4 regions of the Streptomyces sp. NPDC019396 genome follow, and region 1 is predicted to be linked to each of the others. Evidence: riboswitches for the same ligand, from Rfam matches in the RefSeq annotation. Region 1 holds a riboswitch; each other region holds the start of a gene.

What was found. A riboswitch is a leader RNA that binds a small molecule or an ion and turns the genes downstream of it on or off. The one in region 1 is predicted to bind cyclic di-AMP.
Region 2: linked by a shared signal. The riboswitch ahead of ABZ532_RS13235 (M23 family metallopeptidase) and the one ahead of ABZ532_RS07330 (NlpC/P60 family protein) in region 1 are both predicted to bind cyclic di-AMP.
Region 3: linked by a shared signal. The riboswitch ahead of ABZ532_RS09905 (M23 family metallopeptidase) and the one ahead of ABZ532_RS07330 (NlpC/P60 family protein) in region 1 are both predicted to bind cyclic di-AMP.
Region 4: linked by a shared signal. The riboswitch ahead of ABZ532_RS09020 (LysM peptidoglycan-binding domain-containing M23 family metallopeptidase) and the one ahead of ABZ532_RS07330 (NlpC/P60 family protein) in region 1 are both predicted to bind cyclic di-AMP.

Annotation. Positions count from the first base shown of each region.
Region 1 is NZ_JBEYBS010000005.1:75,432-79,023, forward strand. It holds gene ABZ532_RS07325 (hypothetical protein) at 1-627, shown strand, start outside; gene ABZ532_RS07330 (NlpC/P60 family protein) at 787-1,929, opposite strand; cyclic di-AMP (ydaO/yuaA leader) riboswitch at 1,928-2,118, opposite strand; gene pcrA (DNA helicase PcrA) at 2,350-3,592, shown strand, end outside.
Region 2 is NZ_JBEYBS010000009.1:156,346-159,937, reverse strand. It holds gene ABZ532_RS13240 (pitrilysin family protein) at 1-1,093, shown strand, start outside; cyclic di-AMP (ydaO/yuaA leader) riboswitch at 1,365-1,533, shown strand; gene ABZ532_RS13235 (M23 family metallopeptidase) at 1,546-2,319, shown strand; gene ABZ532_RS13230 (GntR family transcriptional regulator) at 2,574-3,260, shown strand; gene ABZ532_RS13225 (HPr family phosphocarrier protein) at 3,388-3,592, opposite strand, start outside.
Region 3 is NZ_JBEYBS010000007.1:19,828-23,419, forward strand. It holds gene ABZ532_RS09900 (PrsW family intramembrane metalloprotease) at 1-1,162, shown strand, start outside; gene ABZ532_RS09905 (M23 family metallopeptidase) at 1,187-2,212, opposite strand; cyclic di-AMP (ydaO/yuaA leader) riboswitch at 2,254-2,388, opposite strand; gene ABZ532_RS09910 (PP2C family protein-serine/threonine phosphatase) at 2,609-3,592, opposite strand, start outside.
Region 4 is NZ_JBEYBS010000006.1:108,780-112,371, forward strand. It holds gene ABZ532_RS09005 (XRE family transcriptional regulator) at 1-273, shown strand, start outside; gene ABZ532_RS09010 (DUF6126 family protein) at 284-424, shown strand; gene ABZ532_RS09015 (tyrosine-protein phosphatase) at 446-1,261, opposite strand; cyclic di-AMP (ydaO/yuaA leader) riboswitch at 1,670-1,823, shown strand; gene ABZ532_RS09020 (LysM peptidoglycan-binding domain-containing M23 family metallopeptidase) at 1,828-2,802, shown strand; gene ABZ532_RS09025 (SGNH/GDSL hydrolase family protein) at 2,990-3,592, shown strand, end outside.

The DNA of each region.
Region 1 (3,592 bases):
GTGACCGCGTCGGGTGGCCTTGGACCAGCCATGAAGGAGGCAGCGGAACTGCGCGGATGCGACATCGGGCTCTCACCCTGGGACGTCGACGCGATCAGCGTCGAGACGGCGAGGGGGGTCGTGTCAGTCGATCCCGTGGCCGATGAGCGACTGTTCCGGATGCGCGTCCACATTCCCGGGTTCACCTGGCAGCTCGGCTCGACGGACGATCTCGGATTGCTCGCGGAGGCGGTCGCCGCATGGCGGGAGGGTGTGCCGCTCGAAGAACTGGCGGCGAGGTTCACGTTCATGGAGCTCGACGAGTTCGCCAGGGCGCTCGACAGCGGGGAGCCCACTTCCTCGCAGTGGTCCGACCTCCTGTCGTCCGATTCCCACCGAGGACAGTGGAACCTTCTGCGTCGCCTCCATGCGGATGACGTGCTGCGGAACATGTTCCCGACTGTCTCGCACGGGGCCGTCCGGCTGCGGGTGGATCCGTTGGACGGAACGAGCCGTCAGGTCCTGGTGCACGAGCTGGACGAGGAGCGCCATGAGGTCATGCGCGTGGGGGTGCCCGGGGCCACGTGGACCGAGGTGCCGACCGGCGATCTGATCGCCTGTCTGCGAGCTGCCTTGAACAGGGAGTGATCCCGGCAGCCCGGTGAAGCCGAACCCCGCCAGGTCGTCCCTGGCGGGGTTCTTCGCGCTCATGCGTTCGGCCCGCACGCAGCGGCCAGGTCACCCCGATCGACGGGGCCGCGGCGCCGCTCGCCGTGCCGGGGAACGCCGTGCCGGGCCGGATCCCGCTCAGGCCGGGCGCACGCTCCCGTAGATCGGCATGTAGTAGATCGATTCCTCGCGGACGTTCGCGCCCGGCTTCGGGGCGTGGATCATCTGCCCGTTGCCGATGTAGATCCCGACGTGGCTGATGTCGTCGTAGAAGAACACGAGGTCGCCGGGGACGAGGTCCTTCGCCGCGACCCGCTGTCCCACCTCGACCTGGTCCCAGGTGGTGCGGGGCAGATCGACACCGGCCGCGCGCCAAGCGGCCTGGGTGAGGCCGGAGCAGTCGTAGGAGCTGGGTCCGGTCGCGCCCCAGACGTAGGGCTTGCCGATCTGGCTGCGGGCGAAGGACAGCACCTGCTGCGCCTTGGCGGCGTACGAGCCGGCGGAGGTGCCCGCGCCGGTCCCCGTGCCCTGCTGCTCCTGCTGTGCCCGGCGTTGGGCCTCGGCCTCCGCTCTGGCCTCTGCCTCGGCCCTGGCCTTCGCCTCCGCCTTGCGGTGTGCCTCTTGCTCCCGCTGACGCTCCAGTTCCGCGAGCCGTGCCTTCTCCTCCGCCGTCAGCTTCGACAGCAGCTCCCGTGCCTCGGCGAGCTTGCGCTGCACCGTCTCCTTGGTGGTGCGCAGCGATGCCTGTGAGTCGCTGAGCTTCTCCAGGCTCCTGGTCGCCTCCACGCGCTGCTCCGCTGCCGCAGACCGCTGCTCCTCGAAGTCGGTGACGGCTTCACGCTGTTCTTCGGACAGCCGGTCCATCAGGCGCGTCTGGTCGAAGTACTCCTGCGGGCTGTCCGCGAGGAGCAGCGCGGCGGTCGGTGTGACCGTTCCGGTGCGGTACTGGGCGGCGGCGTACGAGCCGAGTGCGCGACGGGCTTCGTTCAGGGACTCCGTGCGCTCCGCGGCGTTGTCGAGGAGCTGGTCCACCTCGCGGCGCTGCTGCGTCGTTTCCTCTTTGGCGCGGTCGTACTGCTGGGTCGCGGTTCCGGCCTGGCGATAGAGGTCGTCGACCTTCTTCTGGACCTCTTCGACACTGGGCTGCGGTTCGGCCCGGGCGCTCTGCGTGGACAGCAGGGTGACGCCCGCGATGGCTGCCGTCGTGAACCCGACGGCGGGATTCTTCGTACGTGTACCCGTAAGGGCACGCGCCTTGCGATGCGATGCCAAGGCAGGCATCTCCTTCCGTTTGCCGCCTACCGGGTTAGCTGTCGGGTTCGGACGGAACGGAAGGTTGTCCTACGGGCCTTGCTGAACGTGGCCCGATTCACCCCGGTGGGGCCCCTCTTGTGCCGGTGGGCACAAAAGAGTTGGGTCCCCGGTTCCTCACCTTCCTTGCGGAATGGTCGGATTCGGCGCGAGCTGCCCGATTGGCGTTGGTCGCCGCGGGGGTACGGGCTGCCTTGGCGAGCACGCTAGCCAAACTGTGGCGCTCGTGTGAAGGTCGGTGCGCATTATGTCCGATACATTTCCGTTACCTTGGCGTGTCGTGGCCGCGACTTCACGGAATGTGACGAGCTGGATTGGCGTGATCGCGACGCGTGATTCAGGCGAAGGCGGCGGCGGGCTGTCAGTGCGGCGGCCTAGACTCGTAGAGCGATGAGCAGCCTCTTTGACGACAGCTTCCTGGCCGGCCTCCAGCGCTCTGCAGCCTCGGAGGAGCCCCCGCCTCCGGAGCCCGACGAGCACGCCCCCGCCGAGGACGTCCCGCACGACCTCTTCGGGGGTCGCTTCGACGTGCCTCCGACCAGGGACGAGTACTACCGCAGTGGTGTGCCGCGCCCGGCCGTGGACCCCGTCGCGCTGCTGGAAGGCCTGAACGAACAGCAGGGCGCCGCCGTCGCCCACACCGGCTCGCCGCTGCTCATCGTGGCCGGAGCGGGTTCCGGAAAGACGCGGGTGCTGACCCACCGGATCGCCCACCTGCTGGCGACCCGCAATGTCCACCCAGGGCAGATACTGGCCATCACCTTCACCAACAAGGCCGCGGGCGAGATGAAGGAGCGGGTCGAGCAGCTCGTCGGCCCCCGTGCCAACGCGATGTGGGTCTCCACCTTCCACAGTGCCTGCGTCCGCATCCTGCGCCGCGAGAGCAAGAAGCTCGGCTTCACCTCGTCGTTCTCGATCTACGACGCCGCCGACTCGAAGCGGCTGATGGCCCTGGTGTGCCGCGATCTCGACCTCGACCCGAAGAAGTTCCCGCCGAAGTCGTTCAGCGCCAAGATCTCGAACCTCAAGAACGAGCTGATCGACGAGGAGGCCTTCGCCGATCAGGTGGCCGGGGGCACCTCCCAGGCCGGAGGCTCCGGGGGAGGCTTCGAGAAGACGCTGGCCGAGGCGTACCGGATGTACCAGGCGCGGCTGCGCGAGGCCAACGCCCTGGACTTCGACGACATCATCATGACCACCGTTCATCTGCTCCAGGCGTTCCCGGACGTGGCCGAGCACTACCGGCGCCGCTTCCGGCACGTCCTGGTGGACGAGTACCAGGACACCAACCACGCCCAGTACACCCTGGTGCGCGAGCTGGTCGGCGAGGGATACGAGGACCTGCCGGCCGCCGAGCTGTGCGTCGTCGGTGACGCCGACCAGTCGATCTACGCCTTCCGCGGCGCCACGATCCGCAACATCCTCCAGTTCGAGGAGGACTATCCGGACGCCACCACGATCCTGCTGGAGCAGAACTACCGCTCCACCCAGACGATCCTCTCCGCCGCCAACGCCGTCATCGAGCGCAACGAGAGCCGTCGTCCCAAGAACCTCTGGACGAACGCCGGCGCCGGAGCGCAGATCACCGGCTATGTCGCGGACACCGAGCACGACGAGGCGCAGTTCGTCGCCG
Region 2 (3,592 bases), on a different contig from region 1:
CGACCACCCCGGCGTCCGCCTCTCGCTCGAAGTGCCGGTCTCCCGGCTGCCGAAGGCCATGGGCCTGCTGGCCGAGGCCCTGAGGGCGCCGCTGTTCGCGGACAGTGAGGTCGAGCGGCTCGTACGCAACCGGCTCGACGAGATCCCGCACGAGACGGCGAACCCGGCCCGCCGCGGCGCCAAGGAGCTGGCCAAGCAGCTCTTCCCGGCGTCCTCGCGGATGTCGCGGCCCCGTCAGGGCAGCGAAGAGACCGTGGCAGGCATCGACTCCGCTGCCGTCAGGGCTTTCTATGAGGCCCATGTGCGGCCCGCCACCGCCACGGCCGTGATCGTCGGTGACCTCGCCGACGTCGATCTGGACGCCGTGCTGGCCGACACCATCGGCGCCTGGACCGGCAGCGCGGGCGAGCCCCGCCTCATGGCGCCGATCACCGCCGACGACACGGGCCGTGTCGTGATCGTCGACCGTCCCGGCGCCGTTCAGACCCAGCTGCTCATCGGCCGCATCGGGCCGGACCGCCATGACAGCGTCTGGCCGGCCCAGGTCCTCGGCACCTACTGCCTGGGTGGCACCCTCACCTCGCGCCTGGACCGCGTCCTGCGCGAGGAGAAGGGCTACACCTACGGAGTGCGGGCCTTCGCCCAGGTGCTGCGCTCGGCCGCCCCCGCGGCCCCGGGTGGTGCCACCGGCGCGGCCACGCTCGCCATCAGCGGCTCCGTCGACACCCCGAACACCGGCCCGGCGCTCCAGGATCTCGTCACGGTGCTGCGCACGCTCGCCGCCGAGGGCCTCACGGACGCCGAGCGCGATGTGGCTGTGCAGAACCTGGTGGGTGTCGCCCCGCTGAAGTACGAGACCGCCGCCTCCGTCGCCGGCACGCTGGCCGACCAGGTGGAGCAGGGTCTCCCGGACGACTTCCAGGGACAGCTGTATGCCCGGCTGGCCGCCACCGGCACCGTCGAGGCGACCGCCGCGGTCGTCAGCGCCTTCCCGGTGGATCGGCTTGTCACGGTCCTCGTCGGTGACGCCGCGGAGATCGAGGAGCCGGTCAAGGCGCTCGGAATCGGCGAAGTGACCATTGTCACCGGCTGATTGACGGGAGTGAGCCGAAGGTCCGTGGAGCCAGGAGGCATCCGCGGGTGAGGACCTGCACGGGCCCCGTTGGCGCATGCTCAACGGGGCCCTTCTCTTTGCCCGTTCATCCCTCTCCGCACCTGCCCGTTTGTCCGTTTTGTTGGAGAGGCTGCCTGTCTGCCCTGTGGGATGTGCGACAAAATCTCGTGTTCATTTGGTGATTGGCCGAAGATCGGCTTAGCGTCTTCTGCACTGTCCGCTCGTTGATATGCGCCGCACCTGCGGCAACGGGCAGCTATCGCCGAGTCCCCGTCGGGCGCAAGCCTGGGGAGCCGGGGACCCACAAGTCCCGTGGGGTGAATCGGTACGCCTTCGCGCATCCGCGTGGAGGGGGACCGTAGGAGACCTTCCTGCTCCGAACCCGTCAGCTAACCCGGTAGGCGAGAAGGAAGGAAAGGACAAGCCACTTCATGGCGTTCACCCGTGCCACCGGGAAGCATCGTGGTCCGAGCCGGCTGACGCGCAAGCGTGCGGGCATCGCCGGGGCCGCGGCGCTGGCCACCACCGGCGTCGTCGGAACCCTCGCCTCACCCGCCCTCGCCGCCGAGCCGGAGAGCCCCTCCGTCGAGGACACCGGTCTGAACCAGGTGGTCATCGTCGGCGACACGCTCGCCAAGCAGGTCGGCGCCCAGGCCGACGTCCAGCAGGAAGAGGCGGACCTCGCCGCGTCCAAGGCCAAGGCCGAAGCCGACGCGAAGCGCAACGCCGAGCTCCGGGTCAAGGCCGCCCGGGATGCCGAGGAACGCGCCGCCCGTGAGGCCGAGCGCAAGCGCCTGCTGTCGTACAACCTTCCCGTCGCCGGGTCCTATGTCAGCACCGACTACCACTCGGGCGGGGCCATCTGGTCCTCGGGCAGCCACACCGGCATCGACTTCCACGCCTCCTCCGGGTCCAAGGTCGTCGCGGTCGGCACGGGCACCGTCGTGGAGGCCGGCTGGGGTGGCGCGTACGGCAACAACGTCGTGATCAAGATGAACGACGGCACGTACACCCAGTACGGCCACCTCTCGTCCATCAGCGTCTCCGTCGGCGAGCGGGTCACCCCGGGCCAGCAGCTCGGACTGTCCGGCTCCACCGGCAACACCACCGGCCCGCACCTCCACTTCGAAGCCCGTACGAGCCCCGAGTACGGCTCGGACATCGACCCGGTGGCCTATCTGCGCGGCCACGGCGTCAAGGTCTGACCGAACCGCAACGCGGCAGGCGAAGCTCCGATCCGCGCGCGGTCCCACGGCGCGCGGAGCACGAAGGCTCCGGCCCGGTCATCGAGACCGGCCGGAGCCTTCGGCATTTTCCGGCCAAAAGATATCCATGGACCGGAGCGGGCCATCGGAATTCCGTCCCATTGTCATAGAGTCACCGAACAGACGTCGCTCGACTGATCGACTGGATCTCGCGCGGAGTGAGCGGATGCAGCGGATTTAGGCGGAGGTTCGGTATGCGCATTCCTGCGCGCTCGGTATGCACGGCAATCCGCGACGACATCGTGTCCGGGGTCCTGGAGCGTGGCAGCCGGCTCGCCGAGGAGCAGTTGGCCCGTCGCTACGGCGTCTCGCGCGTCCCTGTGCGCGAGGCGCTGCGCACCCTGGAGTCCGAAGGCTTCGTGGTGTCCCGCCGGCACGCCGGCGCGTGTGTCGCCGAGCCCACCAGGCAGGAGGCCGCCGACCTTCTGGAGACCCGCGTGCTGCTGGAGCCGCTCGGTGCTGCCCGGGCCGCGCAGCGGCGTACCGAGGCCCATCTGAAGGTGCTGCGCGGCCTGGTAAGACTGGGCCGGGAGCGGGCTCGCGGCGGCCAGGGCGAGGATCTGCGGTCACTGGGCGGCTGGTTCCACGAGACGCTGGCCCAGGCGTCCGCCAGCCCCGGGCTGATCACCTTGCTCACCCAGTTGCGGTACAAGATCGCCTGGATGTACGCGGTCGAGCAGCCGGTCCAGCCGATGGAGTGCTGGTCCGAGCATGCGGCGATCGTGGACGCGGTGGCGCGCGGGGACGCGGAGCGCGCGCGGGCGCTCACCGCGGTGCACGCGGAGCGGACGGCCAGGGCGCACCGGCTGCGTATTCCGCCGCCGCGCCCGGCGGTGAGGGTTTCGCAACATCCCGTAAACACAGCGAGCGCGCGTGATTAACACAGGTGCCGTATACAAAAGAGGTTCAATAAACGATTTCCGGGGGGTGTGCCCCCAGGCGTGAATTGCTGTGCCTTGGTGCTCCCGGTATTCCGGTGGCGATCCTCTTCATAAATGCTGCGCCAATTCACACGGTCTCGGGCAGTTCCTCAAGTCCTTCGGCCACCAGCTTCGCCAGCCGGTCCAGTGCCGCCTCGGCGCCGTCCGCGTCGGAGGCGAGCACGATCTCCTCGCCGCCCTCCGCGCCGAGGCCGAGCACCGCCAGCATCGAGGCGGCGTTGACCGGGCTGGCGTCGGCCTTGGCGATGGTGACCGGAATGCCCGCGGCCGTG
Region 3 (3,592 bases), on a different contig from region 1:
GCTCGCGCTGTGCGGGCTGGTCATCCTGGCACTGGTGCGCGAGCAGACCGGCACGGAAGGCTTCCTGGTGGGCCTCGCCCTTGCACTGCTGCCGGTGCCGCTGCTGATGGCGGCCTTCCGCTGGCTGGACCGTGTCGAGCCGGGGCCCTGGCGGAATCTCCTCTTCGCCTTCGCCTGGGGAGCCTGCGCCGCCGCGCTCATCGCGATCATCGCCAACTCCTTCGCGACCCAGTGGATAGCGACCGCCACGGCCGATCCGACATCGGCGGACACGATCGGCGCCACGATCATCGCGCCGGTCGTGGAGGAAAGCGCCAAGGCGGCTTCCGTGCTGCTCATCTTCCTGTTCCGCAGAAAGGACTTCACGGGAGTCGTCGACGGGGTCGTCGTGGCCGGGTTCACCGCGACCGGCTTCGCCTTCACCGAGAACGTCCTCTATCTCGGCAACGCCTTCCTGGAGGACCAGGAGTTCGGCCGCTCGGGATTCTCGTCCGGCACGGCGGCGACGTTCGTCGTACGGATCGTGATGTCGCCGTTCGCCCATCCGCTCTTCACCGTGCTGACCGGTATCGGCTTCGGTGCCGCCGCGCTCACCGCCCGGCGCCGGAAGCTGCACAGGGCCGGGCTACCGCTGCTGGGCCTGATCCTGGCGATCGGCATGCACGCGCTGTGGAACGGCTCGGCGGTGTTCGGGCCCTGGGGCTTCTACCTCGTGTACGGAGTCGTCATGGTGCCGGCCTTCGCACTGCTCACCTGGCTCGCGGTCTGGAGCAGGCAGCGCGAGCTGCGCACGATCGCGTCCCAGCTTCCCGCGTACGCCGAGGCAGGCTGGCTCTCCCCCGCCGAGCCGCTCGCCCTGTCCTCGATGCGGGCGCGCACACTGGCCCGCGACACGGCGGCGCGCATACACGGGAGCGCGGCGGCCCGTGCCGTTTCCGAGTACGAGACGTTCGCGACCTCGCTGGCCTTTCTGCGGCACCAGGCGCACCGGGGCACGGCAGGGCCCGACTTCGTCGCGCGTGAGCAGGAGCTGCTGCATCACCTCTGGCAGCGCAAGCATGTCGCGACACCGGCTCTGACCTATGCGGCGAGGGCGACGGGGCGCGCCCGGATACCTCCGCCGCACCGGGACTACGAGGACTACAACCCCTACCGGCACTAGGGCGTCAGCTCTTGCGACTCGGGGTCAGACGCTCAGGCCCTTGTCCCGCAGCCAGGCGGCCGGATCCACACCTTCGCCGGACGGGGTGTGCACCTCCAGGTGCAGATGCGGCCCGGTGACATTGCCGGTCGCACCGACGCGTCCGATGGTGTCGCCCGTGCCGACCTCCTGGCCGGCGCCGACGGTCATCGACGACAGGTGGCAGTACCAGACCTCGGAGCCGTCCTCGAGCTCCAGCACCACGCGGTAGCCGTACGCGCCCGACCAGCCCGCGGACTTGACGGTCCCTCCGTGCACGGCCTTCGCCGGGGTGCCGGTGGGGGCCGCGAAGTCGAGACCGGTGTGGTAGCCGGACGACCACATGGAGCCGGCCTCGCCGAAGGTGGAGGTGAGGGTGTACGAGGACGTGGGCAGTGAGTAGCTCGCGGCGAGCTCGGCGAGCCGGGCGGCCTCAGCGGCCTCCTCCGCCTTGCGCTGGACCTCGGCGGCCTTGGCCTCCGCCTCCGTCTGCTGCTTCTTCGCCTCGGCCGCGGCGCTCTCCGCGGCGGCCTTCTCGGCAGCCGCCCGCGCCTCCGCCTCGACCTTGGCCTGCTGCTGCTCGGCCTGCTGGAGGATCCGGGCGCGCAGCGCCTCGCCCGCGGTGCCCTGCTGGGCGCTGACCGGCTCTGCGGTGTCAGTGGTGGTGGCGAGGGACATCGCGGTGAGCGGTGCGCCCGCCGCATCGTCCGCGCCCTGTTCGTCGGAGCCGTCGCCCGATATCAGGGAGCCCACGCCGGGCAGTGACTCGGCGTCCGGGAGGTTGTCCGCGATGGTGTCGGGCAGTGAGATGGAGACGGCCGGCTTGTCCTGCGCGGTGGCGATGCCGCCCGCGCCGACGGCTGCGATCACGCCGACACCGAGCACGGTGGAGCTCCGGGCGAGGCCGCCCCGCTGCTTGACGACACGGTGCCTGCCGCGGACCGGCCGGACGGACTCCTCCGTCGGGTTCCACTCCTCCGCCCCGTCGGAAGCGATCCACTCGGCGGTCGGGACCCACTCGGTGGTGGGAATCCCCTGGAGGGCAGGCTCGTTGGACGCCACGGAGGCGTGCTCCTTTCCTTCCTTCTCGCCTACCGGGTTAGCTGACGGGTTCGGAGCAGGAAGGTCTCCTACGGGCACACGAAGTACCCGATTCACCCCAAGTGGTGGTTCCCCGGTTCCCTTGCGGGATTCGGCGCGTGCGCACGGTGCCGTCTCTTGCGACGACTGGGACAACCGCGCTGCGTTATCGAACGTTAATAGACGCCGAGGCTCTATTCCAAGCCGTTCCACTTGATCATTAACGATTTTCGGCCTGGACGTACCGCCCGCTAGGTGGGTGAATCGGGCGAGTTGACCGCCCCTCACGCCACATTGTTCACCGTTGAATATCTGACGATTCGTCACATACTCCGGGCGGGGCAGACCTCAGGGCACCACCGGCAGCGTCCTGCGCCTCGCCGGCTGCCGCACACCCGGCCTGCCGACCGCCAGCAGCGCCATGTCGTCCGTGAGCCCGCCGCCCGTGTGCCGCCGTACATCGGCGACGACCGTGTCCAGCAGCTCGTCCGGCCCGGGAAAGACATGGCCCCCGAGCCGCGCCTGCGGATCGTAGAAGGTCCCGTGCCGATCGCGGGCCTCGGAAAGCCCGTCCGTATAGAGGAGCAGCGTCGCCCCCGGCGGAAACGGCGCGTCGTCCGCGCGGTCCGGCCAGCGGGCGAGATCCCCCATGCCGAGCGGCAGCGCGTCCTGGCTCGGCTCCAGCATGTCGAGCGCGCCGTCCGCGTACAGCACGATGGGCGGCGGATGGCCCCGGTTGACGATCCGGACGCGACCACCGTCGTGCGGGATCTCCGCCAGGACCGCCGTGGTGAACCCCTCGACCTCGTCGAGTCCGTGCGCCCGAGTGTGCTCCCGGGCCAGCGCCCGTTCCAGACGCTGCGCGATCGTCTCCAGCGAGGACTCCTCATCGGCCACCTCGCGGAACGCCCCGAGCAGCACCGCCACCGTCGCGACCGCGTCCAGCCCCTTGCCGCGGACGTCCCCGACCACCAGACGGACACCGAACACGGTGTCCTGGACGGCGTAGAGATCCCCGCCGATGAACGCGTCCGCCTGCGCCGCTTCGTAGCGCGCGGCCACATGCAGCCCGCCGATCCGCTCGGCGGGCTCGGGCAGCACAGCGAGCTGCGCCGCCTCGGCGATGACTCGGGCGGAGGCGAGCCGCTCACCGCTGCGGCGGAGTACGCGGTTGATGTAGAGGGCGACGACCGACACCGTCAGCACGGTGAAGACCTCGGTGGCCGGCGGCACCTGGCCCACCGTGCCGTTGTAGACGTTCAGCCCCAGCACGGTGAGCACGCTGACGACCATGGCGACCACGGTGCCGCGCCATGTGTAGAAGGGGGCGGC
Region 4 (3,592 bases), on a different contig from region 1:
CGCGCCATGCAGGCCCTGCGGGTGCGGGTGCCCCACGGGGCCCAGGGTGATCTGGTGCGGGTCCATCCGGGTGAGGAGTGGCTCTACGTCCTGGACGGCCGGCTCCGGCTGGGCCTCGGGGACACCGTCCATGAGCTCGCCCCGGGGGACAGCGCGCACTTCGACTCGCTCACCCCGCACCGTATCGCCTCCGCCACACCAGGCGGGGTCGAGCTGCTGTTCGTCCACACCCTGCTCCAGAGCCCCGATCCGCACGCGCGACCGCACACCTGAGGAGACCCGCATGCCCGATGCACTTGAGAAGTCCTCGCCGAGCGACCAGAAGTTCCCGCTAGGCCTGGCCGTCCGGCTGTTCGCCTACCTGGTCGCGGGCCACCTGTTCGCGGCGTTCCTCTACCTGCTGTTCACGGTCGGCGGGCAGTGAGGCCGGGGGCGCGCGGAGGTATCAGGCCGCGCCGTCCAGCAGACGGTCGCGCAGCCGCTCCCGGGTCTCGGGCGCGATGCCGAGCCCCTCGGAGAGATAGCGCTCGGGGCCGCCCCAGGTCTCCTCGATGGTCTCGAAGGCCGCCGCCAGGTATTCCGCGCGGGCATCGAAGAGCGGGTTGAGCAGGTCCATGACCTCGGGGGACATGCCGGCGGACGAGGTGTCGCTGCGGCGCACCTTGTAGCGGCGGTGCGGATCGTTCGACTTCAGGTAGTCGGCCTCGATGGCGTCCCGCTCGACGCCCACCGCGAGCAGGGAGATCGCGATCGACAGGCCCGCGCGGTCCTTGCCCGCGGCGCAGTGCATCAGGGCGGGGACACTGTCCTCGGCGAGGGAGTGCAGCACGCTGCTGTGCTCCTCGGTCCGCTCCTTGATCATCTTCCGGTACGAGTCGGACATCCGGCCGGCCGCCTTGCCGTCGGCGAGGATCGAGCGCAGCTGTTCGAGATTGCCGTCGCGCACCATCATCCAGAACTCGGCGCCGTCGGCGGGGTCGCTGAGCGGGATGTTCACGTTCCGCACTCCGGGCAGCTCGACGTCGGCCCCCTCGAGCTTGTGGTCGGCCGCGTTGCGGAAGTCGAAGATCGTGTGGAGCCCCAGGGACGCGAGGAACACCGCGTCGTCGGCGGTGGCGTGGGCGAGGTGACCGCTGCGGAACAGTCTGCCGTGCCGCACCCGGCGCCCGTCCACGGTCGGCAGACCGCCCACGTCCCGGAAGTTGCGCACGCCCGAGAGCTCGGGCTCGGTCGAAGGGACCTGGGGCAGCTGCTGCGTCACGGGGGCTCCTCCGTGTCTGCGGTTGGCGTCGCGCGCCGACGACGGCGTGCACCTGACCATACGACATGGATTCCTCGGGAAATCACCCTGCCCGAAGTGGGTCTGTCTGAGGTTAATGCCGGTTCTGTCCGATTTGATGAATTGGGGAAGGGTGCACCGGTAAGGAATGAGATGGGATTCCCGTCGTGAGCGGGATCATATTCGTGACGGTCCGTTGCCGTGTCTCCCCATCAAACCCCTTTGCGTATAAGGCAATCAAAGATCCGTAATCCACGCAGGGTGACCGGAAAATCCCCGTTGATATCGCACGGGTGAATGCCGACCGAATAGGACTGCTTGTACCGCTCGCCCGACTCGCCTACGGTCGCCGCAATCCGGTCGGACCGCCGAATCCTGCCGCCGTCCGGAATTCCGCACACACCCACGCGTGGCAGGAGCGGGGGACCCAGGTAAGTCGCCGTCCCGGGATTCCGGACGGCTCGGGGTGTAGCCGTGCCATCGCACGGCCGGGCAGCTCCAGCCCGAACCCGACAGCTCACCTCGCAGGCGCCGGAGAGGAATTCGCCATGCCCGGACGGGGTAAGCACCGCCGACCCAAGACCAGCCCGCTCGCTCGCGGATTCGTCGCCGCGGGAACCGGTGGCGCCGCCATCGCACTCCCGCTCATCGGCGCCGCAGGCGCGGCGCACGCCACGGGGAAGTCCGCTCCCGCGGCCACCGCCGAGCACACCGCCGCAGTCGCCCGACAGGCCGCCGCCCCGCAGTCGGTGGCCGCTGCGAAGCCGCCCAGGACCTACACGGTCGTGTCCGGCGACTATCTGTCCAAGATCGCCGAAGAGCAGCAAGTCCGCGGCGGCTGGAAGAAGCTGTACGCCGAGAACCGCGAGGTCGTCGGCGAGAACCCCTCACTGATCCACCCGGGCCTGAAGCTCGCCCTCGGCACCGCGGCGAAGGCCGCGCCGCCGACCGAGCGCCCCGCCCAGGCGCCGGCGAAGAGTGAGCGAGCCTCGCGGTCGGCCGACCGTACCGCCGATGCCCCCAAGGCCGCCCCGGCCGCCCCCAGGGTCAAGGCCGAGGCCAAGGTCGAGGCCGCCGCCCCCGCGGCTGCCGAGGCCCCGTCCGTGAAGAGCAAGGAGTCCTTCTACTCCGCTCCGGTCGCCGGAGGCATCAGCACCGCTTACCGCACCCCGGGTGCCATGTGGTCCAGCGGCTACCACACCGGTCTCGACTTCATCGCCTCCGTCGGCACCTCGGTCAAGTCCGTCGGCCCCGGCACCGTCGCCTCGGCCGGATGGGCCGGCGCGTACGGCAACCAGGTCGTCATCCGGCACGCGGACGGCACCTACTCCCAGTACGCCCACCTCTCCTCCCTCTCCGTCTCGGCCGGGCAGAGCGTGAGTGGCGGACAGCAGATCGGCCTCTCCGGATCCACCGGCAACTCCACCGGTCCGCACCTCCACTTCGAGATCCGCACCACCCCGAACTACGGATCGGACATCGACCCGCTGGCCTACCTCCGCCAGCACGGTGTGAGCCTCTGAACCACTCCCTCCAACTGACGTGACGTCAGTGACGTCCGCCGCTCCCCACCTGACGCGGGGAGCGGCGGACGTCTGTGTGCCGCCGGTATTCCCGTCCGCCGGAAACCGGCTCGGTGGTCTATGTCACGCCCCGTCAACCCCTCCTACGGTGGCGTAGGTCACTTCGCGCGGTGAAAGATGTCGTGACGTGGCAGACGATTCGAGATCAACAACAGACACACTATTCGGGTCGTACGCGGCGATCGGTGACAGCTTCACCGAGGGCGTGGGGGATCCGGGGCCCGACGAGCAGTTCGTCGGCTGGGCAGACCGCCTCGCGGTGCTGCTCGACGACCGTGTACCGGAGCACACCTTCCGCTACGCCAACCTCGCCGTACGCGGCCGGCTGCTCGACCAGATCGTGGAGGAGCAGGTTCCCCGGGCGAAGGAACTCGCCCCCGACCTGGTGACGTTCTGCGCGGGGGGCAACGACATCATCCGGCCCGGCACCGACCCCGACGACGTCGCCGAGCGCTTCGAACGCGCAGTGGCCGACCTCCGCGCATCCGTCGGCACCGTCATGGTGACCACCGGATTCGACACCCGGGGGGTGCCGGTGCTCCGCCATCTGCGCGGCAAGATCGCTACGTACACCGCCCACGTACGGGCCATCGCCGACCGCCACGGCTGCCCCGTACTGGACCTCTGGTCGCTCAGGTCCGTACAGGACCGCCGGGCCTGGGACGATGACCGCCTCCACCTCTCCCCGGAGGGCCACACCCGTGTCGCCCTCCGCGCCGCTCAGGTCCTC